Regions from separate parts of the Bradyrhizobium sp. SZCCHNR1093 genome, predicted to be linked through region 1. Evidence: predicted binding sites of a transcription regulator. Region 1 holds the regulator's gene; each other region holds the start of a gene.
What was found. Region 1 encodes LexA, which represses DNA repair genes until DNA is damaged. Its sites were predicted from a motif close to TGTTCNNNNTGTGTTCNG; they were not measured.
Positions count from the first base shown of each region.

Region 1 (9,765 bases):
TGCGGTGGCTTTGACATTCGCGTCACTGTCGCTGCCAACAGCTTAAGCGAAGGTCAAATCCGAAACCGTACTGGAATCTTATATTTACTAGTGTCCTTCGGCCCTAACATCCGTCAACGAGCCCGCCGCAACGTGTGAAGGATGTCCGAGCCGGGAAAACCAGTGGGTGCCGCGCAAATGCGTATCGTATTGCCCTGTGCGCTGCAAGATGGGGAGCAATGCGACCTTATGAGGTGGTCTGGTCCTCCAGACGGCCCAAGGATTCATCACGCCCCAGGATCGCCAGAACGTCGAAAATACCGGGTGAGGTGGTTCGGCCGGTGAGCGCCGCGCGCAGCGGCTGCGCCACCGCGCCCAGCTTGAGGTTGTTGGCTTCAGCAAACGCACGCAGCGCGGCTTCCGTGGCCGGTCCGCTCCAGGACTCGACAGCGGCCAGCGCCTCATGCAGCCGGCCGATCAAAGCACGGCTGTCCGGCGTCAGCAGGGCGGCGGCCTTGGCGTCGATCGGAAGCGGCCGGTCGGCAAAGATGAAGGCGGCGCCGTCGATCAGCTCCAAGAGCGTCTTGGCGCGCTCCTTGAGGCTGGGCATCGCCTGGGCGAGCTGCGCGCGCGTGGCGTCGTTGAGCTTGGCCTTGAGAGCCGCGCCGTTCGGCACGTAATTCAGCACGTCCTCGAACTGGCGCACCAGCGCCGCATCGTCGCTGTGGCGGATATAGTGGCCGTTGAGGTTCTCGAGCTTGGCGAAGTCGAACCGCGCCGCCGAGCGGCCGATCGCCGGCAGGTCGAACGCCTTGATCATCTCCTCGGTGGAGAAGATCTCCTGGTCGCCATGGCTCCAGCCGAGCCGCACCAGGTAATTGCGCAGTGCCGACGGCAAATATCCCATCGCACGGTAGGCGTCGACGCCGAGCGCACCGTGGCGCTTCGACAGCTTCGAGCCGTCCGGCCCGTGAATCAGCGGGATGTGCGACATCGACGGCACCGTCCAGCCGAGCGCATCGTAGATCTGCTTCTGGCGCGCGGCGTTGATCAGATGGTCGTCGCCGCGGATGACGTGGGTGACGCCCATGTCGTGGTCGTCCACGACCACCGCCAGCATGTAGGTCGGATTGCCATCGCCTCGCAGCAGCACGAGGTCGTCGAGGTTCTCATTCTGCCAGACCACGCGGCCCTGCACCTGATCCTCGATCACGGTCTCGCCGGTCAGCGGCGCGCGCAGCCGGATCGTCGGCTTGACGCCTTCGGGCGCCTCCTTGGGATCGCGGTCGCGCCACATGCCGTCGTAGAGCCGGGTGCGGCCTTCCGCGCGCGCCTTCTCGCGCATCGCGGCCAGCTCCTCGGCGGTAGCATAGCAGCGATACGCCATGCCGCTGGCGAGCAGTTGCTCGGCGACCTCGCGATGGCGCGCGGCGCGGCTATATTGGTAGATGACCTCGCCGTCCCAATCGAGCTCGAGCCATTTCAGGCCGTCCAGGATGGCGTCGATGGCCGCCGTGGTCGAGCGCTCACGGTCGGTGTCCTCGATCCGCAGCAGCATCTTGCCGCCGCGGCCCCGCGCATACAGCCAGTTGAACAGGGCCGTCCGGGCGCCTCCGATGTGGAGAAAGCCGGTCGGGGAGGGGGCAAAGCGCGTGACGATCGGGGAGGTCATGGGCGGCAGCACGAAATCCAGGCAGGGGCTATGAAGGGCGGGGGGTGTATAGCAGGCCTATCGCATAACTAAAGCCTTCCTTGGGGGAAGCGGATTTGGCAGATAGGCTGCCAAATTCCGGAGCAGGATATTCTTGATGACCACGACGACAGACACGGCGACGACGGCAGAGGCAGGGCGCGACTTCATCCGCGACATCGTCCAGGCCGATCTCGACAGCGGCAGGCACAAGACGGTCGTCACCCGGTTCCCGCCGGAGCCGAACGGCTACCTGCATATCGGCCATGCCAAGTCGATCGGTCTCAACTTCGGCATTGCCCAGGAGTTCGGCGGTCGCTGCAATCTGCGCTTCGATGACACCAATCCGACCAAGGAAGAGCAGGAATATATCGATTCCATCCAGGCCGACGTGCGCTGGCTCGGCTATGACTGGGGCGACAACCTGTTCTTCGCTTCGGATTATTTCGAGCGGCTCTACAATTGGGCGGAAGGGCTGATCAAGGCCGGGCTCGCCTATGTCGACGACCAGTCGCAGGAGGAGATCCGCCTGTCGCGCGGCACGCTCACCGAGCCCGGCAAGAACAGCCCGTTCCGCGACCGCACGGTCGAGGAGAATCTCGACCTGTTCCGGCGCATGAAGGCCGGCGAATTCCCGAACGGCGCGCGCGTGCTGCGCGCCAAGATCGACATGGCCGCCGGCAACATCAACCTGCGCGACCCCGTGCTGTACCGGATCATGCACGCCCATCACCCGCGCACCGGCGACGCCTGGAAGATCTATCCGAGCTACGACTACGCCCACGGGCAGTCGGACGCGATCGAGGGCGTGACGCACTCGATCTGCACGCTCGAGTTCGAGGACCACCGGCCGCTCTACGATTGGTTCCTGGACAAGCTGCCGGTGCCGTCGCATCCGCACCAGTACGAGTTCGCGCGGCTCAACCTGACCTACACGCTGCTGTCGAAGCGCGTGCTGACGCGGCTGGTGCAGGACGGCCATGTCTCCGGCTGGAACGATCCACGCATGCCCACCATCGCCGGCCTGAAGCGGCGCGGCGTGCCGCCGGCTGCGGTGCGCGAGTTCATCAAGCGCATCGGCATCGCCAAGGCCAACAGCATCGTCGATGTCGGCATGCTCGAATTCTGCATCCGCGAGGAGCTGAACCGCACGGCGCTGCGTCGGATGGCCGTGCTGCGGCCGCTGAAGGTAGTGATCGAGAATTATCCGGAAGGCCAGGTCGAGGAGCTCGAGGCGATCAACCACCCCGACGATCCCTCGGCCGGCACGCGCAGGATCGCCTTCGGCCGCGAGCTCTATATCGAGCAGGACGACTTCATGGAGAACCCGCCGAAGAAGTTCTTCCGGCTGTCGCCGGGCAACGAGGTGCGGCTGCGCTACGCCTATTTCATCAAGTGCCGCGACGTCATCAAGAACGACGCCGGCGAGATCGTCGAGCTGCGTTGCACCTATGATCCCGCGACCAAGGGCGGCAACGCGCCGGATGGACGCAAGGTCAAGGCGACGATGCACTGGCTGCCGGCTGCGCAGTCGCTGACAGCCGAGATTCGCATCTACAATCAGCTGTTCGCCAATCCAAGCCCCAATGCGGCCGACTTCACCGCCGATCTCAATCCCAACTCACTCGAGGTCCTGACCGACGCCCGCATCGAGCCGGCGATCGCCGAGAGCAATTCGGACGCGCCGATGCAATTCGAGCGCCAGGGCTACTTCGTCCGCGATCCGGATTCGACGCCCGACAAGCTCGTGTTCAACCGCACCATCGGCCTGCGCGACACCTTTGCGAAGGAGGTCGCGAAGGGATGAGATGGGGACCGCAGCCGCAGCTCAATTGATCGCTGCGAGGCCGGCCTCGGTCAGCGTTGGCACGCCATCGCTGACCTCGACCAGGCCGCGCTCCGCGAGGAGCGAGAGATCATCGTCGGCGACGGGGGAGAGCGTGAGCCGGTGGGCCTTGATGTCCCGCAACGTCCAGCGCAGGTGGATCGCCGTGTCGAGCGCGAGGTCGGCAAAGGGATCGTCATTGTCATGGTGGTCCATACCCGCATAAGCCCGTGCGGTGCCGAAAGTTCCAATGACGTTCCCGGCACCGGGATTGGATTCTCGTTCCGTTCCGCTAGTCGGATTCCCCGTGGTTTCGCTAGCCTCCATGCCCGTAAAGTAACGGGTGGTGTGGGCAATGGCGGAGCCGGTCAGGCCGCCGGGAGGGCGTCGCGGGCTCGCGGGCACGATGGCCGATGTCTGGCCGCCGCGCGGCGCGCTGGCCGGCGGCTGGCCCGCGATCGGGTCCGGCGCGTCGTCGGCATTCGCCGCCCGCCTGAAGAGCTGGGCGGTCGAGGAGGCCGGGGCGGGCCGGCTGCTGCCCTGGGTGCCGGTGGCGTTCGGGGCCGGCATCGCGCTGTACTTCACCGCCGATCACGAGCCGGTGCTCTGGATCGCCGCCACCACCGCGGCGCTGCTCTGCATCGTCGCCATCATGATGCGGCGGCATCGGATGTTTCCGGTTGCCGTGATGATCGCGGCGGCGGCGTGCGGCTTTGCCGCGGCGACCATCAAGACGGCGCGTGTCGCTCATCCAGTGCTGGCGCGGCCGTTGTATTCGGTGGCGCTGTCCGGCTTCGTCGAGGCGCGCGACATCCGCGAGCGCAGCGATCGGATCGTGCTGCGCGTCACCGCGATGGAGAGCCCGCGCAACGCCGCCACGATCGCGCGCGTGCGGCTCGCGGTGCGTAAGGGCACGGCGCCCGAGGTCGGCAGCTTCGTGCAGCTCAAGGCGCGGCTGCTGCCGCCGATGGCCCCGGTGCGGCCGGGATCCTACGACTTCGCGCGCGACATGTTCTTCCAGGGCATCGGCGCCTCCGGCTTCGTGATGGGCGCGATCACGACGGCGACGCCGCCGCAGGCCGCCGGCTTCGGCCTGGGCTATGCGGCGGCCATGCAGGGCCTGCGCGATGCGATCGACGCACGCATCCGCGCCCGCCTGACGGGCGATGAGCGCGCCATCGCCACCGCGCTGCTGACCGGCCGGCGCGACGCCATCACGCCCGATGTCAACGATGCGATGTTCGTCTCCGGCCTCGGCCACGTGCTGTCGATCTCCGGCTATCACATGGCCGTCGTCGCCGGCGTCGTGTTCTTCGCCGTGCGCGCGCTGCTTGCGCTGATCCCCGGCCTCACTATCAGCCATCCGATCAAGAAATGGGCGGCCGCGGCGGCGCTGGTCGCGGCGGCGTTCTACCTGCTGCTGTCGGGCGCGGAGGTCGCGACGCAGAGATCGTTCTTCATGACGGCCGTGGTGCTGATCGCGGTCATGGTCGATCGCCGCGCCGTCACCTTCCGCACGCTCGCGGTCGCGGCGATGATCGTGCTGATCGCGGCACCCGAAGCGCTGGTGCATCCGAGCTTCCAGATGTCGTTCGCGGCGACGCTCGGCCTGGTCGCGCTGGTGCAGTTCGGCCTGCCCAAACTGTTTGCGAGGCCGGACAGCTCCACGACGCAGCGCATCGCGCTGTGGGGCGGCCGCGAGCTCGCGATGCTGCTGCTGGCCTCGCTGATCGCGGGGCTTGCGACCACGCCCTATGCCGCGTTCCACTTCCATCGCGTCACGCCCTATGGCGTGCTCGCCAATCTCGCGGCGATGCCGGTGGTTTCGGTGCTGGTGATGCCCGCCGGACTGCTTGGCCTGCTGGCGGCGCCGTTCGGGCTCGACGGTCCCTGGTGGACGCTGATGGGCCTCGGCATCGACTGGATGATCGCGGTGACGCGCTGGGTGGCGGCGCTGCCTGGTGCGGTCGGGCGCATCCCGGGCTTCGGCATCGGTCCGCTGATCCTGGCCAGCCTCGGCGTCATCCTGATCGGCCTGCTGCGCACACCGCTGCGCTGGTCGGGCGCCGTCGGGCTCGTGGTGGCCACCGCGTGGGCCGCCACGACGCCGCTGCCCGACGTCCTGATCGCCGGCGACGGGCGCGCGGTGGCGGTGCGCGGCAGTGACGGACGTCTGCATGTGATGCGCACCGGCAAGGACGTGTTCGCCACCAAGGAGTGGCTCGCGGCCGACGCCGATGCCCGGCTGCCGGCGGATTCATCGCTCGCCGATGGCGTCTCCTGCGACGAGGCGGGCTGCGTGGTCACGATGGCCGACGGCCGATTCGCCGCCTTGACCCTGCGCACCGAGGCGCTCGACGATGATTGCGCCCGTGCAGCGCTGATCGTCACCGCGCGCGCCGCGCCGTCATCCTGCGCGGCGGCCGTCATCGATCGCCAGCGCCTGCAGCAGCAGGGCGCCTTGATGCTGGTGCAGCGGGGCACCGGCTTCTCCGTCACGCCGGTGCGCGCCGGCGGCACCGACCGCCCGTGGTGGCCGGCGCCCGCCGAGGCCGGCGAGTTCGACACGACGCTGACGCCGCGTGCGCCGGTGTCGCGGCTTCAGGACGCGACGCCGCCGGAGACGGAGCAGGGCGAGCAGGATTGAGCGCCGGACAGCTCGAACGTGCTGAGATGATACAACGTGCTGAGATGATACTCGGTGTCGTCGGGTCCATCGAACAGCGAGGGACCTTCGACCAGCGTGAACGCAGCGCCCGGATATCGTTGCCAGACGGCGATGTCATCAACCGTGACCGTTAGCCATCCGAACGGAAGCATGTAGCGGCCGGGCTCGGTGATCCGGTCGGCCTTGTTCCAATCGATCTTGTTGACCGCGGCGGCAAGCTCCCCCGGCACACAATGCCGGCCGAGGGATGTCGTTCCTATTCGATGCGATGCCGGAGCGTGAGGTTCGCCCGAAAGGACCTTGCGCTTGCAGAAACCAAATCTCCCCCGGCCGAAAGCTCGCTCATGACCGAGAGAAATGCGGACGCGCAGGCGCTCAGGTGATGCTGATGCGGCGAATCGGTGTGGCCTGCGAAGCCGGAACGTCCTCCGCCACGCCCGGGCGGCGCTCGGCCGGCTGCTTGCTGACCGGCAATTGCAGCACGGTGACGCGCTGGCCCTCGCAGAGCTGGGTCACCAGCACGTGGCGGCCGTCGGCGAATTCGATCGCGTCGTGATGGCGATCGGGGATGTGCGTCTCGATGCTGTTGAACTTCGCGACGCGCTCGCGGATCGTCCGGGTCCAGAGCCAGCGGCTGTCGTAGCGGACGTCCTCGACAAATGCCAACTCGGTGCCGGGCAGCATGCAGACTGCGACGGTCGGCTCGCTCTCGAGGGCGAAGCCGCGGGTGGCGGTGCCGCGAAACGTCGTCGAGATCAACGTCTCGCCGACCTTGGCGGGACGGGACGCAACCGCATGGAGGCTGTAGTCACACATCGGATCGCTCCTCGTTGAGAGATAGCCGACCCACGCTCCCCCCGGACAGGCGCAGGCCTCTATCAGAGTGGACATCGAGGAGATGTTAGCGCGCGCTTCACGGCAATTCTGCGCTGATCTGCACCGCGTGCGCCCGCGGGCGATCACAAGCGTTTGAGCGTGCCGCGCTGCACATCCTGAGGTGCATTCGCGCGTGACCAATTTCGATCGGCGGAGAAGCGCGTGCGCTCGCCGCCGATCGACCGATCGCGTCCGCGATCAGTATTTGCGATACAGCCCGACCAGCTTGCCTTGGATCTTCACCCGGTTGGGCGGCAGGATGCGCACCTCGTAGGCGGTGTTGGCCGGCTCCAGCGCGATCGATGCGCCGCGGCGGCGGAAGCGCTTCAACGTCGCTTCCTCATCGTCGATCAGCGCTACCACGATGTCGCCGGTGTCGGCGGTCTCGTTGCGCTGGATCAGCGCCATGTCGCCGTCGAGGATGCCGGCATCGACCATGGAGTCGCCGCGCACCTCGAGCGCATAGTGATCGCCGTTGCCGAGCATGTCGGCGGGCACGCTGATGGTGTGGCTGCGCGTCTGTAGCGCCTCGATCGGGGTACCGGCGGCGATGCGGCCCATCACCGGCACCGCGACGGGGCGCTCGCCATCGTCCAGCGCGGGAGTGCTGGTGCGCACCTTGCCGAGATTGCCCTCGATCACCGATGGGGTGAAGCCGCGGCGGTTGTTGGCGGCCTGTGACAGCTCGGGCAGCTTGATCACCTCGATCGCGCGGGCGCGGTTGGGCAGCCGGCGGATGAAGCCGCGCTCCTCGAGCGCCGTGATCAGGCGATGAATGCCGGACTTCGAGCGCAGATCGAGCGCATCCTTCATCTCGTCGAAGGACGGCGGCACGCCGGCTTCCTTGAGCCGCTCGTTGATGAACCGCAGAAGTTCGTACTGTTTGCGCGTCAGCATCTCGACCTGGTCCCCAGTTTGTTGTCGTCCGAGTCCAGGAGCTGCGCCTTGAGCACAAACCGGCTGAGAGCGCCTTGGAGTCGGACCATCATCGCGTCGCCCGCAACATACTAAAAACAAATCATGAACGGACACTATATGTTCGATGTGTGTTCCGCAATCCTTAAATTGTAGTGAACGGACCGGGCTTTGCCGGGGGAAACGGCCTAGCTCGGCAGGCGCAGGATCTCGCACGGGCTGCCGGCGGCGGCCTTCGGCGCAAACGCCCGCCGGATCACCAGCGCCTGCGAGAGCGCGAGATTGCCGAGCAGCGACGAATCCTGCTGGGTCACCGGCGTTGCGATCAGGGTGCCGTCGGCGCGCTCCTCGAGCTGCGCCCGCAGATAGTCCTCGCGCGAATCGTTGGCCCCGAGTTCGCGGCCGAGCAGGGCGGTCTCGCGTGGCATGCGAGCTTCGTCGCGGCCGAGCAGCCGCCGAATCAGCGGCACCAGGAACAGGATGGCGCAGACATAGGACGACACCGGATTGCCGGGCAGTCCGATCACCCTCATGTCGCCGAGCCGTCCGTGCATCATCGGCTTGCCCGGCCGCATCGCGATCTTCCAGAACGCCATCTCGACGCCCTCGGCTTCGAGCGCCTGCTTGACGAGGTCGTGATCGCCGACCGAGGCGCCGCCGGTCGTGATCAGGATGTCGGCCTTGGCCTCGCGCGCCCGCCGGATCCCGGCGATCGTGGCCTCCATCGTATCCGCGGCGATGCCGAGATCGATCGGTGTCGCGCCCTCGCTGCGCACCAGCGCCCGCAGGGCGTAGCCGTTGGAATAGACGATCTGGCCCGGGCCGGGCGTCGAGCCAGGCATCACGAGCTCGTCGCCGGTGGCGAGCAGCGCCACCTTCGGCCGGCGCCGCACCGGCAGTGCCGGATGATTCATGCTGGCCGCCAGCGACAGGTCGCGGTCGCTGAGCCGGCGGCCCGCCTTCAGCAGCACCATGCCCTCATGAAAGTCGACGCCGGCGGGCCGGATGTGCCGGCCCTTGATCGCGGCCTCGGTGATCACGACGTGGCCATCTTCGGCGATCGTGTCCTCCTGGATCACCACCGCGTCGGCGCCCTCAGGGACAACGCCACCAGTGAAGATGCGCGCCGCCTCGCCGGGTCCGACCACGCGATCGAACGGCCGCCCCGCCGCGACCTCGCCGATCACCCTCAGCCGCACCTTGGCCTGGGCTGCGTCCGCCGCGCGCACGGCGTAGCCGTCCATCGCCGACATCGCCTCGGGCGGCTGCGTCCGCAGCGCCGCGAGGTCGCGGGCCAGGATGCGGTGATGGGCCTCGTCCAGCGTCACCAGCTCCTCGGCCAGCGGCTCCGCGCCGGCGAGCACGGCGGACAACGCATCAGACACCGGCATCAGGGCCATGAGAGTTCCTTCGGATGGAGACGGCAGATCGAATGAGTCGCCTTCTAACCGAACGCGCACGGCTCGGCCAAGGGCTCAGGCCGCTTCCTGCCTTCTGATCGTCTGATGTTGGCCGCGTCCGGGCCGCTGCCTCACGACCGCGCGAGAAACCCTGCAATCAGTGCGCAGAAGGTCGACCGCAGTGCCAAGGCGTTGGCCGATGCGCCGTTCCGGTTAGCTCCCGCCCCGCGTTCTATCCAGCAGCTGCGCGACAGGCGGCGCGCTCGGTCGTGTGCAGGATATCCGCCACCATGTTCCGCAGCCAGACCGATGCTGCATCACGATCGAGCTGCAGCGGCCAGACCATCGAGACGGCCGGCAGCCGCAGCTTCAACGGCGCGGGACAGAGCGTCAGCCCAAATCGCGGCCCGTA
Region 1 is NZ_JAUHJJ010000004.1:581,741-591,505, reverse strand. It holds gene gltX (glutamate--tRNA ligase) at 227-1,651, opposite strand; gene QX070_RS17320 (glutamine--tRNA ligase/YqeY domain fusion protein) at 1,788-3,476, shown strand; gene QX070_RS17315 (hypothetical protein) at 3,498-3,710, opposite strand; gene QX070_RS17310 (ComEC/Rec2 family competence protein) at 3,850-6,141, shown strand; gene QX070_RS17305 (hypothetical protein) at 6,096-6,314, opposite strand; gene QX070_RS17300 (hypothetical protein) at 6,538-6,978, opposite strand; gene lexA (transcriptional repressor LexA) at 7,237-7,935, opposite strand; gene glp (gephyrin-like molybdotransferase Glp) at 8,142-9,353, opposite strand; gene QX070_RS17285 (LysR family transcriptional regulator) at 9,586-9,765, opposite strand, start outside.

Region 2 (9,765 bases), on a different contig from region 1:
AGCGCATGGTGCACGACCTGTATCTGGTCCAGGTCAAGACCCCCGCCGAATCGAAGGGCCCCTGGGACTTCGTCAAGCTGGTGACGAAGATCGCCCCCGATCAGGCATTTCGCCCGCTCGACCGCAGCAAGTGCAGCCTGGTCGGTAAGTGAGCACATGAGCGACCAAGCATGATTCCGGACGATCAGCGCGCCGTCATCATCACCGCCGCGGGCGGCCCGGAGGTCCTGTCGGAGCGACAGGACTGGCCGGTCCCGCGCCTCGGACCAGACGATGTGCTGATCGAGGTCGCAGCCGCCGGCATCAACCGTCATGACTGCAACCAGCGCGCTGCCGGGCCGTCGCGGGAGCCCAATCCCGTGCCGGGGTTGGAAGCCTCGGGGCGCATCGTGGCCTGCGGCACCAACGTTCCCCGGGAACGGCTGGGTAAAGCGGTGATCGCACTGACCGACGGCGGCTCATACGCGCAATACGTCGCCACCGATCAGCATCTTGCCCTGGACTTGCCGAGCGGCCTCGACTGGATCCAAGGCGCCGCCCTGCCCGAGGCGCTGTTCACGACCTGGTTCAATTTCTTCGAGCTGATGCGCATGGCACCCGGCGAGACCGCCTTGATTCATGGCGGAAGCAGCGGCGTCGGCACGATCGCGATCCAGCTCCTGCGCGCGCTGGGTCATCCCGTCATTGCCACCGCCGGCACCGCAGAGAAGCGCGCCGCGGCGCTCAGGCTCGGCTGCAGCGCCGTGTTCGACTATGCCGATCCCGATCTCGCCGAGCAGATCCGCGCGGCGACGGGGATGCGCGGTGTCGACTGCATCCTCGACACCTCCGCAGGCGCTCACATCGCGCAGGACCTTGCGGCGCTCGCAATGGGCGGACGGATCGCCCTGCTCTCAGCCGGACATGGGAACGAGTTGGCGGTGCCGCTGCGCGGCCTGATGGCGCGCCGGGCCAGCATCACCGGCACGTTCCTGCGTTCGACGGCACTGGACCTCAAACGACGCATCGCGGCCGACCTGCGGCAACGCGTCGGGCCCCTTCTCGGGACGGCCATTCGGCCGCGCATCGACAGCACCTATCGCTTGTCCGAGGCGGCCGATGCGCACACCCGCATGGAGACGAGCCGACATATCGGGAAGATCGTGCTTTGCGTCCGCGAATGAGCGACGATCCATGTCTCTGCGCTCGTGCCGCCAAACGCAACGGCCGCCCGCCTACTGCTTGGCACCCGGAATGAGGTTCTTCAGCTTGTTCATGTCCTTGATGTTCATCTTCATGCCACCGGGCATGACGATGTCGCCGGGCTTCTGGTCGGGCTTGCAGGCGCCGAGCCACTTCGCCTCGATGGTCATCGCGGTCTCCTTGGCGGCGCCGGCGGCACCGCCCTGGATGCGCGAGGTGGTCTTCACCGTGTAGGCCGAGTTGAAGTCACCGGTGATGTCGGCATGCGAGGTCGTGTTCATGCCGCCGAAGCTGCAGACGGCATCACTGACATAGCCGGTTGCGGTCTTCTGGATGTCCTGCTTGGAGCAGACCTGCTGCGCCATCGGCGAGGCCATGTTGTTCATGTCCCTGTCGGTGGTCTCGTCGGTGCAGTGCTGCATGGTCATTTCCGGCAGCTGGCCGCCGGACCTGACCATCTTCAATTCCCACAGGCCCGCCTTGCGCACCGGCAGGTCCACGGCACGGGCCTCGTGGCTCGCGGTCACGCTGAGGAGACAGCAGGCCAGAAGGCCGATGGCAGTGCGTGTGCAGGTCATGTGTTCCGTTCCGGCTCGTTGCGCGATGTCGGAGCGAATGCCGCCCAAAGATGGCAATTAGGAGAACGTTAGTACAGCGTCCGCAGCGGCCGTTGCGCCGAGCCATAGGGCACCCAGCGGCAGGCGAACGAGACGTAGCCGCCATAGCGCGCATCGACGGCGCGGAACTTCGCGACCTTGCCGTAGGAGGCGCAATGATCGACCGCGAGCTGGCGCGCATCCGTGCGCTGGGCCAGCTGATAGGCGATGATGCCGCCGGTGTCGTTGCCCTTGAAGGGCGGCACCACGTCGGCCAGAGCCGGCGCGGCGGCCAGCAGCATCCCGACGGCCGCGAGGCCTGCAGTCTTCACGAGTCCGGCCTTCAGCGTCCGCATTGCATTCTCCTTGAGCTGGCGTGCCATCCTAAAGGTCCTGTGCGGTCAAGAAAAGAACACCAGCCTCGCGTTAACAGGACTAATCGTGGAGTGTTGCCGCGTTGCACTTGACCTCCTGTGGCCGCCGCGGCACGGTCCACGCTCCCGGATCAGCCTTGCGGACGGCCCATGCGCGACTTCAGCTCACCTTTCAAGATGTTCGGCGCTCCCTGTGGCGCGCTGCTTGCCGCCATCGTCGCCACCGCCCCGGCTCAGGCCGCCAATCCGCTCGAGATGAACTTCTGGCTGTCCGGCCCGAAGTACGAAGGCCGGGTTGCCCCCTGCGAGGCGGCCATTCCGACCATCGTGTCGCGATTCCAGGACAAGGAGAGCACCTTCTGGAATTCCTCGCTGACGATCACCGGCGTCGCCAACGTCCATGAGATCGCCTTCCGCCCCTGGCAGTCCGACAATATTCCGCGCCGCTTCTGCACCGGCAGCGTGATGATCAGCGACGGCAAGGCGCGCACCGTCAACTTCTCGATCATCGAGGATGGCGGCTTCGCCGGCTATGACCAGGGCGTCGAGTTCTGCGTCGTCGGCCTCGATCGCAACTGGGCCTTCAATCCGGCCTGCCGCGCCGCCAAGCCCTGATTCGACTTTGTCGGACCATCGGCCGCTCGCGCGGGCGGCCGGCTGACGAATGGCTGCCTCGGGGCAGCCATTTTGTTCTTGAAATGTTCCAACGCGCTGCTAGGCTCCTGGCATTGTCCGGGGAGTTCGCCATGTTCGATTGCCTGCGCCGACCTGCGGTCCTGTTGTCCATAACGATCGCCTGCTTTGCCCTCTTGGTGGGTGTGCTCGCGGCTGGCTCCGCCGAGGCGCAGGACCGTCGCCAGAACGCGCCGGGCGCGTTCGACTTCTACGTTCTCTCGCTATCCTGGTCGCCCTCGTACTGTGCCGAAGCCGACGAGCGAGGCGGCCGCGGCAGCCGGTCCCAGCAGTGCGGCGGCCGGCCCTACTCGTTCGTCGTGCACGGGCTGTGGCCGCAATACGAGAACGGCTACCCCGAATATTGCGAGCAGCCGGCGCCGCGCCTGCCGCGCAACATCATGACCTCGATGCTCGACCTGATGCCGGCGCCGGGCCTGATCTACAACGAGTGGGACAAGCACGGCACCTGCGCCGGCCTGTCCGCGAAGGCCTACTTCGAAATCATCCGCAAGGCCCGCGCCGCCATCAAGATCCCGCCGGAATTCCTCGATCTTACGGAGGCCAAGACGGTGGCGCCGGGGGCGGTCGAGGAGGCCTTCATCAAGGCCAACCCCAAGCTCACGACATCGGGCATTGCCGTCACCTGCAATCGCACCAGGCTGAGCGAGGTCCGGATCTGTCTGTCGAAGGATCTGGAGTTTCGCAACTGCGACGAGATCGACCGCCAGGCCTGCCGGCGCGACGAGGTCAACATGCCGCCGGTGCGCGGCGGCTAGCGGGGCGACCGCAGTGGGTCGGCCTGCGGCGCCTCTCGCCGCGGCGCTGATCCGATGCTCTCTGGATCCATCCGGCGCATCGACGGGGTACCCTTTTGACGCGGAACGGCGTAACTCGTACCGCATGAACTACCGACACGCCTTTCACGCCGGCGGCTTTGCCGACGTCATCAAGCACATCGTGCTGACGCGCATCCTGGTCTACCTCCAGGAGAAGCCCGCTGCGTTCCGGGTGATCGACACCCATGCCGGCGCAGGCCTGTACGATCTCACCGGCGACGAGGCCATCCGCAGTGGCGAGTTCCTCACCGGCATCGCTCGCGTGCTGCAGGCGCGCTTCTCCGAGCAGGCCTATGCACTCTTGTCGCCCTATCTCGACATCATCAGATCGTTCAATCCGAAGGCCGAGCTCGTCGCCTATCCCGGCTCGCCGCTGATCGCGCGCGCGCTGCTGCGGCCGCAGGACCGCATGACCCTGTGCGAGCTCGCGCCGATCCCCCGCAAGCAGCTGATCGATCAGTTGCGCCGCGACACCCAGGCCCGCGTCGTCGATCTCGACGGCTGGGTCGCCCTGCCCGCCTTCGTGCCGCCGAACGAGCGCCGGGGCGTGGTGCTGATTGATCCGGCGTTCGAGGCGAAGGATGAGTTCGAGCGGCTCGCGGACCGCTTTGCTGCGGCCTTCGCAAAGTGGACCACCGGTATCTACGTGCTCTGGTATCCCGCCAAGAACCGGCGTGCGACGGAAGAGCTGACCGATCGCGTCGCGGCGCTCGCGGCCGCGGCCAAGCCGCCGGGCAAGGTGCTGCGGATCGAGTTCAGTGTTGCGCCGCAGATCGAAGGCGAGGCGCTGACCTCGACCGGGCTGCTGATCGTCAACCCGCCCTGGACATTGCATGACGAGTTGAAGCTCATCCTGCAGGAACTGCAGAAGCCGCTCGGCCAGGGCGGCGCGGCGCGCTTCCGGATCGAATTCCCCAAAGCTTGAAACGGCGACTGGTCGAAAAGCCGTAGTCAATCGGCGCGGAACCGTATTATTGTGTCTGATTGTAAGACTGGCTTTACGTTCCGCTTCCGCGAATGGTTGCGGCGGGGTGATCAAGGCCTAACAAGATCCAGACGATCCGGCGTGGCGAGCGCTGGGCGTTAAGGTGGCCAACGCTTTCCGATCAAAGTGATGTCCGGTCGGACGCTGCGCAGAGCGCGCAGTGGAGGAAGCATTGCGGGGGAGGAGTTTCCCGATGGCCATGACTGGGACGGTCAAGTTCTTCAATGGTGAGCGCGGCTACGGCTTCATCAAGCCGGACGACGGTGGACGCGACGTGTTCGTGCACATCACGGCGGTGGAGCGCGCGGGCCTGAAGGATCTGACCGAGGGACAACGGATCAGCTTCGAGGTCGAGCCGGACAAGAAGGGCAAGGGCCCGAAGGCGGTGAACCTGGTCCTGTCGTCTTAGGGCGAGCCCACCAGGCGACGGTTCACGCACCAGCGTGAGACTGCAGCCGCGGGCGCCTCGACGGCACCTCATTCGTTCGTTTGGAAGCTGCCGGCAGCGCCGCCGGCTCGCGTGCACAGCATTGCCGGCTCGTACGTGCAGGCCGCGCGCGATGCTGCATACCTCCAGATTGCACGGAGCACTACGACAAAAGGGACTCCGACAAAAAAATCCCGGCCGCGCGAGCGGCCGGGAGGTTGTCGTTGGACGTTTCTTCTTCCTATTCCCTCGTTGCCATCAGAAGTGGAAGTTGATGCCTGCGCGCACAATTCCAAACCGATAGTCGTTCTTCGCCCCCGTGATCACGAAATTGCTGCTGTCGAGATCGACGTAGAGATACTCGATCTTGGCGGTCCAGTTCTGCGCCAGGCCGAACTCGGTGCCGGCACCGAGCGTCCAGCCCACCGTGGTGTGCGATTCCGAAAGACCGAAGGTCTCGGCGCGCAGGCCGCCAAAGGCGAGGCCGCCGGTGCCGTAGAACAGGATGTTGTTGAAGGCGTAGCCGGCGCGGCCGCGCAATGTGCCGAACCATGGGTTCGAGAACTTCCACGGCGCAAAGGTGTCGTTGGCGCCGGTCAGGTTGATATCGCCCTCGGCGCCGAACACCCATGGGCCGTTCTGCCAATTGTACCCCGCGGTCAGGCCGCCGGTGAGGCCGGACGGCTTGGTCGGGTTGTTGCCGACGGTGCCCCATTCGTAGCCCAGCGTGCCGCCGAGATAGGGGCCGGCCCAGCTATAGGCGTTGAGGGGCTGGCTCACGGTATAGGGCGCGCCGCGCCCATAGCCGAGATCGGCCGCCTGCGCCGAGACCGATCCGAGAGCCGCCGCGCCCAAGCCCGCCGCGGCGGCAGCACCGACCAAGAACCTGTTCATCGCTCACTCCACGCAACTCGCCGTCACCACCCGGAGCATGCGCCGCGCGACTGTGCCGCGCGGGCCGACGTGGTTACGGAACTCTCGCTTCTTTCGTGAGCTTTTATCGAGAGTTTTAGGTTAAGCCGTTGTTAAGCCGGGTTACCCGGCCATTAACGTGCTTAACGAAGCGTTACCGCCCTGCCCTGTGCATGGCGCCATCGCAAGCTGGCGAGGCGGCGCGGCAGCGCTTAATTTGTTGGACATGACCACCCACAGCTCCGACCCATCCAAGGCGCCGACGCCCCCGAGCCGGCGTGGCGCGGCCGACCTGCCGCCCGAGACCATCGACACGCCCGATCTCGATCCCGCCGCCTCGGCTGCGGACGAGGACGATGACGGCCGGCTGCCGGAGCTGGCCGAGGAGAGCCTGGAGGCGGTCGGCGAAGGCCCGCTCGCGATCGGCCACGCGGCGATCGAGAATGCCGTGCGGCTCGCGCCGACCTCGCCCGGCGTCTACCGCATGCTCAATACGGCCCATGACGTGCTCTATGTCGGCAAGGCCAAGAACGTCAAAAAGCGCCTGTCATCCTATGCGCGGGCCAACGCGCCGCTGCCGGCGCGCATCCTGCGCATGATCGCGGCCACCGTGACCGTCGAGATCATCTCGACCACGACCGAGACCGAGGCGCTGCTGCTCGAAGCTAACCTGATCAAGCAGCTCAAGCCGCGCTTCAACGTGCAACTGCGCGACGACAAGTCGTTCCCCTACATCCTGATCACCGGCGACCATTGGGCGCCGCAGATCCTCAAGCACCGCGGCGCGCAGTCCAGGCCGGGGCGCTATTTCGGTCCGTTCGCCTCGGCCGGCGCCGTCAACCGCACCATCACAGCGCTGCAGCGCGCCTTCCTGATCCGCTCCTGCACCGATTCGTTTTTCGAGAGCCGCACCCGCCCCTGCCTGTTGCACCAGATCCGCCGCTGCGCCGGGCCCTGCACCCAGGAGATCGACTTCCCCGGCTACACCGAGCTCGTGCGCGAGGCGACCGACTTCCTGTCCGGACGCAGTCAGGCCGTGAAGGCGCTCCTGGCGACCGAAATGGAGAAGGCGTCTGGCGAGCTCGAATTCGAGACTGCCGCTGTCTATCGCGACCGTCTCGCGGCGCTGTCGGCGATCTCCTCGCAGCAGGGCATCAACCCGCGCACCGTCGAGGAAGCCGACGTGTTCGCCATCCACCAGGAGGGCGGCTATTCCTGCGTCGAGGTGTTCTTCTTCCGCACCGGCCAGAACTGGGGCAACCGCGCCTACTTCCCGCGCGCGGAGAAGAGCTATCTGCCGGAGGAGGTGCTGTCGGCGTTCATCACGCAGTTCTACGACGACAAGCCGCCGCCGAAGCTGATCCTGCTGTCGCATGAGATCGAGGAAGCCGAGTTGCTCGCCGAGGCGCTGTGCGTCAAGGCCGGCCACAAGGTCGAGGTGTCCTGCCCGAAGCGCGGCGAGAAGAAGGACCTGGTCACCCATGCGCTGACCAATGCGCGCGAGGCGCTGGGCCGCAAGCTCGCCGACACCGCAACGCAAAGCCGGCTGCTGGAGGCGATGACCACAACGCTCGGCCTGCCGCAGGTCCCGAAGCGCATCGAGGTCTACGACAACAGCCACATCCAGGGCACCAACGCGGTCGGCGCGATGGTCGTCGCCGGCCCCGACGGCTTCATGAAGAACCAGTACCGCAAGTTCAACATCAAGTCGGAAGGTCTCACGCCCGGCGACGACTACGCCATGATGAAGGAGGTGCTGCAGCGCCGCTTCAAGCGGCTGGTGTCACCGTCGGAGAAGGATGTCGCACGCGCGGCCAAGGAGGACGACGTGCCGCAATGGCCCGACCTCGTCATCATCGACGGCGGCCGCGGCCAGCTCAATGCCGTCCGCGAGATCTTCACCGAGCTTGGCGTCACCAACGTCGCGCTGATGTCGGTCGCCAAGGGCCCCGATCGCGACGCCGGCCGCGAGACGCTGTTCATCCCGGAGCGGGAGGCGATCAAGCTCGAGCCGCGCGACCCCGTGCTGTATTTCATCCAGCGGCTGCGCGACGAGGCACATCGCTTCGTCATCGGCTCACATCGCAAGCTGCGCAAGAAGGACATCCGCGAGGCCGGCCTGCAGGAGATCCCCGGCATCGGTCCGTCGCGCAAGCGCGCGCTGCTGCACCATTTCGGCACGCTGAAGGAGATCGAGCGCGCCTCGATCGCCGACCTCGGCAAGGTGCCCGGCGTGAGCGCCGAGAGCGCGCGCAAGATTTTTGAATACTTCCACAGCAACGCGGGTTGAGGCTGCGGCCTCCCGATCCGGCGCAAGCCCGGCTCTCTCCGCCCGTTCATTTCGGGGAGCCCCCCCCCCCGCGAGCCCGGAATCCATACTCACATGGGGACGGGACCCGTTGTGGCGCTCATCCCCGCATCATCCAGACAATCGTGGTTATGGATTCCGGGCTCGCGCTACGCGCGCCCCGGAATGACGGAGCGGCCGGGCCCGCCGCCTCCCGACGGCGCTGCCAGCACGCAGAAAGTATTTTACCCGGATATAAATATCCGATATACGCCCGGGTGATAATCAGGAGCCCGTCATGACCCCCGACCAGCGCAAGGTGGCCGTCGCCGCCTACAAGGAGCGCAAGAGCCCTGCCGGCATCTTTGCCGTCACCTGCGCCGCCACCGGCGAGCGCTGGATCGGCTGCGCGCCGGATCTCGACAAGATCCAGAACCGGCTGTGGTTCACCCTGCGCCAGGGCGGCCACCGCCGCGGCGGGCTGCAGGCGGCGTGGACCGCCCACGGCCCTGACGCGTTCAGTCTTGAGGTGATCGAGACGTTCGATGAGGAGACGCTGGCCTATGTCCGCGACCGAGTGTTCGCGGAACGCCAGGCGCATTGGTGCGCGGTGCATGGCGCGGAGGCCATCTGAGGCTTCCTCTCAAACATTCGCCCGGCTGTCACCGCACTGCAATAAGGTCGCGGCCACGCGTCGCGGCCGCCGATCTGGGCACTGGCGCGACCGCGTCCGGTTGCTTAATGAAGCGTTGCGGCTCGCGTTGCCTCGCGCGCGAGAGTTCCTATCTCCGCAAGGCTTTGTTGCGATTTGCGTCATATCTGCGTCATCCTGTCCGGGCGGCTCGGCTCGAAGGTTGACGTTCGCACGGCATCAGTATTGGTACACGGGATGAATATTGCGACCACACGCGTGCCCAGCAAGACGTCGACGTCCCTGCCGAACATCCTGACCTATACGCGCATCGCCGCGATACCGGTCGTGGTCGGCTGCATCTACGCGCAGTCGGTCTGGATGTATCCTTTGTGGCTCCGCTGGGTCGCCGTTGCGGTGTTTATTGCGGCTGGGATCACCGACTACCTCGACGGTCATTTCGCGCGGATCTGGAACCAGCAATCGGCATTCGGCCGTATGCTCGACCCGATCGCCGACAAGCTTCTGGTTGCCTCCTGCCTGCTGATGCTGGCCGCCGACAGCACCATCCAGAACTGGTCGCTGTGGGCGGCCATTGTGATCCTGTGCCGCGAGATCCTGGTGTCGGGCCTGCGCGAATATCTCGCCGCGCTGCGCGTCTCGGTGCCGGTGACCAAGGTCGCCAAATGGAAGACCACGATGCAATTGGTGGCAATCGGCTTCCTGCTCGCGGGCGAGGCGGGCGATGCCGCGGTCGCCCAGGTCTCGACGGCCGTTGGCCCGATCGTGAGCGGGATCGGAATTTGGCTGCTCGGCTTGTCGGCGGTCTTCACCATCTACACCGGCTACGACTATTTCCG
Region 2 is NZ_JAUHJJ010000002.1:812,706-822,470, reverse strand. It holds gene QX070_RS09455 (ABC transporter substrate-binding protein) at 1-152, shown strand, start outside; gene QX070_RS09450 (NAD(P)H-quinone oxidoreductase) at 171-1,163, shown strand; gene QX070_RS09445 (DUF3617 domain-containing protein) at 1,215-1,760, opposite strand; gene QX070_RS09440 (hypothetical protein) at 1,829-2,134, opposite strand; gene QX070_RS09435 (hypothetical protein) at 2,303-2,767, shown strand; gene QX070_RS09430 (ribonuclease T2) at 2,899-3,603, shown strand; gene QX070_RS09425 (23S rRNA (adenine(2030)-N(6))-methyltransferase RlmJ) at 3,728-4,588, shown strand; gene QX070_RS09420 (cold-shock protein) at 4,842-5,057, shown strand; gene QX070_RS09415 (porin family protein) at 5,334-5,969, opposite strand; gene uvrC (excinuclease ABC subunit UvrC) at 6,214-8,277, shown strand; gene QX070_RS09405 (GIY-YIG nuclease family protein) at 8,573-8,908, shown strand; gene pgsA (CDP-diacylglycerol--glycerol-3-phosphate 3-phosphatidyltransferase) at 9,164-9,765, shown strand, end outside.
Region 2: the regulator LexA is predicted to act here: its motif matches at 2,841-2,858, upstream of QX070_RS09430 (ribonuclease T2).

Region 3 (9,765 bases), on a different contig from region 1:
ATCCCGCAGCGGCAGGATCGTATCGAGGATCGGGAATACGGACCGCAGGAACTGGTCGGGATCGAGCTCGAGCACCTTGCCCCGGTTCGGCGCCACCTGCGACGAATAGAACTCGCCGCCGCGGGCCCAATAGCCATTCTCGACCTCGGTCAGGGCCGCGAAGATCGGCTTCTGGTTGATCTCTGCGGCAGCGAGCTTGGCCGTCGTCCAGATGCGCTCGATGCGTCCCTTGAACGTCGCGAGCGCCTCGGCCGGTTCACCCGCCATCGGCTGCTTGGTCGCGATCATGCGAACGAACGTCGTCGTGGCGCGACCGGCCCAGTCGCGCAAATCCCAGCCGATCACGGCAAGACGCGCGGCCTGGCCGACCGCTGGATTGGCCGCATTGATCCGGCGCACGATCACGTCGACATGGCTGCCGGTCGTTTCCTGGATCGTGAACATCTGCGGCACGTAATCACGGACGATTGCTTCGGATCGCGCCGCCTTGGCCTGCGCGACGGCATCGAGAGCGGCCCCGCGCGTCGCACGCAATTTCTGCTGGATCGAGTCCAGCGCGGCGGTGTCTTCACTCAGCAGCGCCAGGCTGCGCGCCTTGGCGAAGGCGTCGTCAGAGCCTTGAAGTATCTTCTGCAGCGCGGCCAGCTCGTCCGAGTTCGCCGGATTCGGCGACGCCAGGCGTGGATTGACCATGGCGCGCTCGAGGTTCAGCTTTTCCGGCAGCCGCAGCATGGCGGCCAGCAGCTGCGTATCACGGCCTGCCGTCCTCGCGGCCTGCAGCGAGGTCAGCTGCTGCCAGGCGAACAACATGGTTGCGAGCAGGCCGATGACGGCCCCGAGCAGCAAAGAGAGCAGGAAGACTTGACGAATGCGCACGATCGACCTCGCTGGACAGCAGCCTGAGGTCCGGATAGCAGCGAGGGCTTCAATTTGGAGTTAATGAATCCTGTCCCTTACTCCCGAAACGACTACTCATTAGGATAATCATTGGCAGCTAATAGCGATTCGCGGGTTCCACTGCAGAACGATCTCAATAGTCGACTTTCACGAGATAGAGGCCTTCCGGCGGCGCGACGACGCCACAGGCGGCGCGATTGCGCGCGGCGAGCGCGGCAGCGAGATCATCGGCGCTCCAGCGGCCCTGCCCGACCCACACCAGCGAGCCAACCATCGAGCGCACCTGGCTGTGCAGATAGGAGCGTGCGGAGGTGAGGATGGTGATGGCATCGCCGTCCCTGACGACGTCGAGCTGATCGAGCGTCTTCTCCGGCGATTTTGCCTGACATTCCGTGTCGCGGAAAGTCGTGAAATCATGCTTGCCGATCAGCCGCTGGGCCGCCGCGTGCATCGCGTCCGAGTCGAGCCGCTGCGGCACGCGCCAGACGCGGCCGACCTCGAGCGCGAGATTGGAGCGGCGGTTGACGATGCGATAGCGATAGTGCCGCCTGCGGGCGGAGAAGCGTGCTTCGAAGGTGTCGGGAACGATCTCGGCGTCGAGCACCGCGATCGGGTTGGGCCGCAGATGCGCGTTGAGCGCGTCGCGCAATTTGTCGGGCCGGAATTCTTTCTCAACGTCGCAATGCGCGACCTGACCGGTGGCGTGGACGCCGGCATCGGTGCGCCCCGAGCCATGCACCCGGGTCGGCACGCCACAGGTCGCCTGCACCGCCGCTTCGAGCGCGCCCTGCACCGACGGCAAGGTCGCCTGCAGTTGCCAGCCGCAGTACGGCGCGCCGTCATATTCGATGGTGAGCTTGTAGCGGGGCATCTGACCCGATCGAGTTTTGCCGTCATTGCCGGGCTCGACCCGGCAATCCATCCCTGGACGAAGCTTGTTCTTGAGATGGATGCGCGGGTCAAGCCCGCGCATGACGAGATGAGGTGGTCAGCCGAAACGCAGGCCCGGCGCGATACGGGTGCCGCGCAGGAAATCCGCGGCCTTCATGGGACCCTTGCCGGCGCGCTGTAGCTCGGTGACGCGGATGGCGCCGTCGGCGCAGGCGATGGTGAGCTGCTCGTCAAGAACGGCGCCCGGCTCGCCCCCGCCGTCGGCAAGCGCGCAGCGCAGGATCTTCAAGCGGACCGCTTCGCCATCAAGCGTGAACTCACTCCAGGCGCCAGGAAATGGCGACAGGCCGTGGATGTGCCGCAGCACCGCGTGGGCCGGCTTCGTCCAGTCGATCCGCGCCTCGGCCTTCTCGATCTTGGCGGCGTAGGTGACGCCTTCCTCTGCCTGCTTCGTCAGCGTCAGCCCGCCGCGCTCTAGCGCCGCCATCGCGCGCACCATGAGATCGGCGCCGATCCGCGACAGGCGGTCGTGCAGATCGGACGCCGTCATCGCGTCGGTGATCGCAAGGCGCTCGGCCATCGCGACATCGCCGGTGTCGAGCCCGACATCCATCTTCATCACCATGACGCCGGACTCGGCATCACCCGCCATGATCGCGCGGTTGATAGGCGCGGCACCGCGCCAGCGCGGCAGCAGGGAAGCGTGGAGATTGTAGCAGCCGAGCTTGGGCGCATCGAGAATGGCTTGGGGAAGGATCATGCCGTAGGCGACGACCACGGCCGCATCGGCCTGATGAGCCTGAAACTCGGCCAAGGCCTCCTCGGTCTTCAGCGTCTTCGGCGTGAACACGGCAATGCCGAGCCGGCGCGCCTCGGTCTCGACCGGCGTCGGCTGCAGCGCGAGGCCGCGGCGGCCGCCGGGTTTCGGCGCGCGCGTATAGACCGCCGCGATCTCGTGGCCGTGGCCGGCGAGTTCGAGCAGGGTCGGCACGGCGAAATCCGGCGTGCCCATGAAGATCAGGCGAAGCGGCATCTGGTGGAAGATCCTGCATTGCCGAATCCTCCGCGTCATGGCCGGGCTTGTCCCGGCCATCCACGTCGAGCTGCCTGTAACGCGCGGCGAGACGTGGATGCCCGGGTCAAGCCCGGGCATGACGGAGGAGAGAGTTGATCGTTACTCGCTGGCGCGCTTGGCGGCCTTGGTGAACTTCTTCATCACGCGGTCGCGCTTCAGCTTCGACAGATAGTCGATGAACAGCACGCCGTTGAGATGATCGATCTCATGCTGGATGCAGGTGGCGTAGAGCCCCTCGGCATCCTCCTCGCGGACCACCCCGTCGAGATCGATGAACCGCACGCGCACGCGCGCCGGCCGCTCGACCTCCTCGTAATATTCGGGGATCGACAGGCAGCCTTCCTCGTAGACCGACAGCTCGTCCGACTTGGCGACGATCTCCGGATTGATGAAGACGCGCGGCTCGCGCTTGCCTTCCCCGTTCACGTCGGGCTTGGCCAGATCCATGGTGATGACGCGCAGCGGCTGCGCGACCTGGATCGCTGCGAGCCCGATGCCCGGCGCGTCATACATGGTCTGGAACATGTCGTCGACCAGCTGCCGGATCTCCAGCGTGACCTTCTCGACCGGCTTGGACACCAGCCGCAACTGCCGGTCCGGCAGGATGATGATTTCTCTTAGGGACATGGCGCGCGATTTAAGCCGCGGAACCGGCGGGGTCAATGTGATGGCTCGCGGTTAAGACTTCACTAACCATGAATTTCAACGTTTCGTTAACCATGATTCTTAACGTGCCCTTAACCATAATTGTTCTCTCTTCGTTCGCGAGCTTGCGCGAATCGGATAGACGGGGGTGATGACCGTCAGCCAATCCCTCAATCCTGTCGTCGTCATCATCGGCGACCTGCCCATCAGGGCGAGCGATGCGCTGATCGGATTCGGCGTACTGGTGCTGCTGCTGCTCGTGATCATCGTGGCCGCCGTGGCCCGCTCCGGACGGCGCGGCGCGGAGCTCGCCGCCCAGCAGGCGATGCGGGCTGACGAGCTCGAACAACGGTTCGGCGAGATGATCCGCGTCCAGAGCGAGGCCTCCGGCCGGGTCGACGCGATGGCCCAGCTGCTCGCCGGCCGTCAGGTGGACCTGGCCCGCAGCGTGAACGAACGGCTCGATGCGGTCACCCACCGCGTCGGACAGTCGATGGAGCAGAGCACGCGCCACACAATGGATAGTCTGCGCGTGCTGCACGAGCGCCTCGGCATCATCGACAACGCCCACCGTGATCTCAGCGAGCTGACGACGCAAGTGACGACCTTGCGCGACGTCCTCGCCAACAAACAGTCGCGCGGCGCCTTCGGCCAGGCGCGCATGGAGGCGATCGTCCAGGACGGGCTTCCGAAGGGCAGCTACGCGTTTCAGCACACGCTCGCCAGCGGCAAGCGGCCCGACTGCGTCGTGTTCCTGCCCGATTCGCGACCGCTGTGCATCGACGCCAAGTTTCCGCTGGAAGCCGTGACCGCACTGCACGACGCCGTGACCGAGGAGGAGAAGCGCGCCGCGGCGCAGCGGCTGCGCACCGACGTGCTCCGCCACGTCAATGACATTGCCGAGAAGTACCTCGTGGTCGGCGAGACGCAGGACACGGCGCTGATGTTCGTGCCGTCGGAATCGGTCTATGCCGAGATCCATGACGGCTTCGATGACGTGATCCAGCGAGCCTATCGCGCGCGCGTCGTGCTGGTGTCGCCATCGCTGCTGATGCTCGCGATCCAGGTCATGCAGCAGATCATGAAGGATGCGCGCATCCGCGACGCCGCCGACCAGATCCGCAACGAGGTGATCCATCTCGGCGACGATCTCGGCCGCCTGCGCGAGCGCGTGCTCAAACTGCAGAAGCATTTCGGCGATGTCGGCGAGGACATCCGCCAGATCCTCATTTCCGCCGACAAGATCGAGAAGCGCGCCGCCCGCATCGAGGAGCTCGATTTCAGCAAGCAGGATTCGCCGGTGGACTCACCACGCATCGCGCCGGTTACCGGCACGACGCCGGATCTGTTTCCGCTGGCGGGACGCGTGCAGGTGGGGGAGTGATGGTGGCGTCGCGAAGGCCGTTCAAATCTGCTACCACCCGCCCATGACCGCACCTGACGCCGCTTCCGAGATCCCTGCTGCCGCTCCAAGCCCCGGCGCCGCCAAACCCGCCCCCACCTGGCGCGAGAGCATGGCCGTCTACTTGCAGCCGCGCGTGCTCGTGGTGCTGTTCCTCGGCTTCTCGTCGGGCCTGCCGCTGGCGTTGTCCGGCTCGACGCTTCAGATCTGGATGCGTGAGCTCGGCGTCGATCTCGGCACGATCGGGCTGTTCGCCCTCGTCGGGACGCCGTACACGCTGAAATTCCTTTGGGCGCCGCTGGTGGACGCGCTGCACGTGCCGCTGCTAACGCGCGCGTTCGGACGGCGGCGCGGCTGGCTGGTGTTCGCACAGCTGCTCTTGATCGGCGCCATCCTGCTGCTGGCGCTCACTGATCCGGCACATGCGCCGTTCATGGTGGCGCTGGCCGCGCTGCTGGTCGCCGCGATGTCGGCGACCCAGGACATCGTGGTCGATGCCTTCCGCGTCGAGAGCCTGCCGGAGAGCGAGCAGGCCGCGGGCATGGCGGCGTATGTCGCCGCCTATCGCATCGGCATGCTGGTCTCGACCGCCGGCGCGCTGGTGGTAGTAAGTGCGTTCGAAACCAGCGGACTGTCGCGGCCATCGTCCTGGATGTGGGGCTATGTCGCGATGGCCGGACTGGTGCTGATCGGCACGATCACGGCCCTCGCGGCGACCGAGCCGGCACAGTCGCAGCAGGCGGAGGCCGCGATGGGCGCCGACACCGCGCTCACCCGCGTGATGCATGCGGCTGCCGGAGCCTTCGTCGAGTTCCTCGGCCGACGTGATGCGCTCACGGCGCTCGCCTTCGTCGTGCTGTTCAAGTTCACCGACGCCTTCTCCGGCACGATGACCGCGCCGTTCGTGATCGATCTCGGCTTCAGCAAGGTCGACTACGCCGCGATCGTGAAAGGCGTCGGCCTCGCCGCCACGCTCGCCGGCGGCTTTGCCGGCGGTTTCGTCGCGCGGCGCTATTCGCTCGCGACGAGTCTCTGGATCGGCGGCGTGGTGCAGGCGATGGCGAACCTCTCGTTCTCCTGGCTTGCGATCGTCGGAGTCAATCAATGGGCACTGGCGCTGGCGATCTCGGCGGAAAACTTCACCAGCGCGGTCGGCACCGTGATCTTCGTCGCCTATCTCTCCGCGCTGTGTCAGAACCCGCTGCACACCGCCACCCAATATGCACTGCTGACCGCGCTCGCCGCGGTCGGGCGCACCTATTTGTCGTCAGGCGCCGGCTACGTGGCGAAGGCGACCGGCTGGCCGCTGTTCTTCGTGATCTGCGTGCTGGTCGCGATCCCGAGCCTCGTGCTGCTCGCCTGGCTGCAGCGGCGCGGACATTTCGACCAGTTGGGGCCAGTGAAGGTGTAGCTGCCGCCTTACATTCAACCGTCGTCGCCAGCCACCGGGTGTCGTCTTCGACGAGCCCGATGACAGGCTCCGACGGGTGACCCAGTATTCCAGAGACCTCAGCCATCGAGCGAGCAGCCGCGGCGTACTGGATCGCCCGGTCGAGCCGAGCGACGACAGCGGAAAGCCAGGACGCCGCGTTAGCGTGGACGCCCCGATCAGGTCTCACCGCTTCACCAAGCTCCACTTGGTCACGACCGCCTCGCTCATCTGTCCCGCATCCTGGGCGCAGGCGATCTCGTCGACCTTGACCGCGATCTGCTTGCCGAGCAGACCCTTGAGCTGCGACGCCTGCGCCGTGTTCGCGGTGACGAGCTGGAACGTCTCCGGGCCGGTCTCCAGGTTGCACAGCCCGCTCGGCGGCGGCAGGCGGCGCGGCTCGCTCGTGATCTGATAGGCGGCGGACGGCTGGCCCGGCTTGGCGCCTTTGAGCTTGAGCGCGTTCAGCTCTCCCGACAGCACGTCACCGGCATTGAGCGGCTTGCCCGCCTTCTGCGGCGCCTCGCTTTGCTGCGCCAGCACTGACGGCGCCGAGAGCGCCGCCAGAATCGCGCCCAAAGCCAGCCGTTTGCCGAATCCGCGTTTCGTCATCATTCCACTTCCGTCTGTGCTTAGAACAAGGTCCGCTGCCGCATCGCGGCCGAAAGCGTGCCTTCGTCGAGATAATCGAGCTCGCCGCCGACCGGCACGCCATGTGCCAGCCGCGTGACCTTGACGTTCGCCTCCTGCAGGAGGTCGGTGATGTAGTGCGCGGTGGTCTGGCCGTCGACCGTCGCATTCAAAGCGAGGATGATCTCGGACACCTCGGGCGCATGCGCGCGCTGCACCAGCGCATCGATGGTGAGATCCTGCGGGCCGACGCCATCGAGCGGCGACAGCGTGCCGCCGAGCACGTGATAGCGGCCGTTGGAGGCCTTGGCGCGCTCCAGCGCCCAGAGGTCGGCGACGTCGGCGACGACGACGATCATCGCCGGATCTCGACGCGGATCGGTGCACACAGTGCACGGGCTTTGCGTATCGATATTGCCGCAGGTCTTGCAGACCTGGATGCGATCGATCGCGACCTGCAGCGCCGAGGCAAGCGGCACCATCAGCGCCTCGCGCTTCTTGATCAGATGCAGCGCGGCGCGCCGCGCCGAGCGCGGTCCGAGGCCGGGCAGGCGCGCAAGCAATTGGATCAGGCGTTCGATCTCGGGACCGGCGACGGCCATCAGTTCACGAATGTCATCAGGTCAACTAACCAAAACCGAAGCCTGGCGGCAGGCCGAGCTTGCCGGTGATGGCCTGCATCTTCTCCTGCATCGCGGCTTCAGCCTTGCGGCGCGCATCGCCATGCGCGGTGACCAGCAGGTCCTCCAGGATCTCGGCCTCCTCCGGCTTGAGCAGCGACGGATCGATCTTGATGCTCTTCACGTCCATTTTGGCGGTCATGCGCACGGCAACCAGACCGCCGCCCGAGATGCCCTCGACCTCGACGTTGCCGAGTTCCTCCTGCATCTCCTGCATCTTCGTCTGCAACTGCGCCGCCTGTTTCATCATGCCGAGAAAGTCAGCCATCGGAGCACCTCATCATCAGTCATCTTGTTGAGCATGATCTCCGCGCAAACGCCTTTGGCGTTTGTCGCGAGGAAAACCGGTTTCCACTTTTCCGGATCATGCTCTAGAAATCATCATCGTCGGACTCGTCGGGCGGCTCGACAGCACTGGCGTCCGATTCGGGCGGCTCGGGGGCGAGCCGGCGCACTTCGACCACCTTGGTGCCCGGGAACCGCGCCAGGATCTCCTGCACGCGCGGATCGGCCTCCGCCGCCGCCTCGCGCTCGCTCTTGGCGCGCAGATTCTGCTCGCGCAAGGTCGCCTGGCCCGGCTCGTTGGAAACGATCACCGTCCAGCGCCGGCCGGTCCAGTCCTCCAGCTTGCGCCCGAGGTCCGAGACAAGCGAGCGCTGCGCCGTCCGTTCCAGCGCGATCTCCAGCCGTCCCTCTTCGAAGCGGACCAGCCGCACGTCCATCTCGAGCGCGCTCTTGGTGATCAGGTCACGGTTCTTGCCGGCCAGCGCGACGAGTTCCTGAAAGCTCCCTATGCGCAGTGCGGGCTGGTCCTGTAATGCCGGCGACGGCTGCGATGACATCGCCTGCGGGCGCATCGAACCGCCGACCGCGGCGAGCGTCGGGCCTTGCGCCCGCGGCGCCTGCATTGGCGCCGACGTCATCACAGGCGGCGCCCCCGCGCTCATGCCGGATGCCGGCGCAGGACGCGCCCCGCCGCCGTTCGTGACGATCGGCGAGCCACCACCGCTCTGCTCGATCATACGAATGGCTTCGTCGGGCGTCGGCAGATCGGCCGCGTAGGCGATGCGCACCAGCACCATTTCCGCCGCTGCAGCCGGGCGCGTCGCGCCTTGCGTCTCCGCAATGCCCTTGAGCAGCATCTGCCACATCCGCGACAGCACCCGCATCGACAGCTTGGTGGCGAAGTCGCGCGCGCGCAGCCGCTCGGTCTCGCTGAAGGCGACGTTGTCGGCCGTCGCCGGCACGACCTTCACCCGGGTGACGAAGTTCACGAACTCGGCCAGATCCGACAGCACGACCACGGGGTCGGCGCCGACGTCATACTGCTCGCGGAATTCCTTGAAGGCGGCGGCAATGTCGCCGCTGGCGAGATGGTGGAACAGGTCGATCACGCGGGTGCGGTCGGCGAGGCCCAGCATCTGCCGGACATCATCGGCGCGCACCTCGCCGGCGCTGTGCGCGATCGCCTGATCGAGCAGCGACAACGAATCGCGCACCGAGCCTTCGGCGGCGCGCGCGATGATACCGAGCGCCTCGGGCTCGATCGTCACGCCTTCCATGGTCGCGATGCCCTGGAGATGCTTCATCAGCACCTCGGCCTCGACCCGGCGCAGATCGAAGCGCTGACAGCGCGACAGCACCGTGACCGGCACCTTGCGGATCTCGGTGGTGGCGAACACGAACTTGGCGTGCTCCGGCGGCTCCTCCAGCGTCTTCAGGAAGGCGTTGAACGCCGCCGTCGACAGCATGTGGACTTCGTCGATGATGTAGACCTTGTAGCGCGCGCTGGCCGGAGCATAGCGCACGCTGTCATTGATCTGGCGGACGTCGTCGACGCCGGTATGGGACGCCGCGTCCATCTCCAGGATGTCCATGTGCCGGCTTTCCATGATCGCCTGGCAATGGGTGCCGAGCACCGGCATGTGGATGGTCGGGCCCTTCACCGAGCCGTCGGGCAGCTCGTAATTCAGGGCGCGCGCGAGGATGCGGGCCGTCGTGGTTTTGCCGACGCCGCGGACGCCGGTCAGAATCCAGGCCTGCGGAATCCGGCCGGTCTCGAACGCGTTCGAGACCGTGCGCACCACGGCCTCCTGGCCGATCAGATCTGCGAAGC
Region 3 is NZ_JAUHJJ010000001.1:763,456-773,220, forward strand. It holds gene QX070_RS03635 (methyl-accepting chemotaxis protein) at 1-876, opposite strand, end outside; gene truA (tRNA pseudouridine(38-40) synthase TruA) at 1,031-1,768, opposite strand; gene fmt (methionyl-tRNA formyltransferase) at 1,886-2,821, opposite strand; gene def (peptide deformylase) at 2,963-3,490, opposite strand; gene QX070_RS03655 (DNA recombination protein RmuC) at 3,660-4,892, shown strand; gene QX070_RS03660 (AmpG family muropeptide MFS transporter) at 4,936-6,321, shown strand; gene QX070_RS03665 (hypothetical protein) at 6,526-6,951, opposite strand; gene recR (recombination mediator RecR) at 6,972-7,571, opposite strand; gene QX070_RS03675 (YbaB/EbfC family nucleoid-associated protein) at 7,597-7,917, opposite strand; gene QX070_RS03680 (DNA polymerase III subunit gamma/tau) at 8,021-9,765, opposite strand, start outside.
Region 3: the regulator LexA is predicted to act here: its motif matches at 3,612-3,629, upstream of QX070_RS03655 (DNA recombination protein RmuC).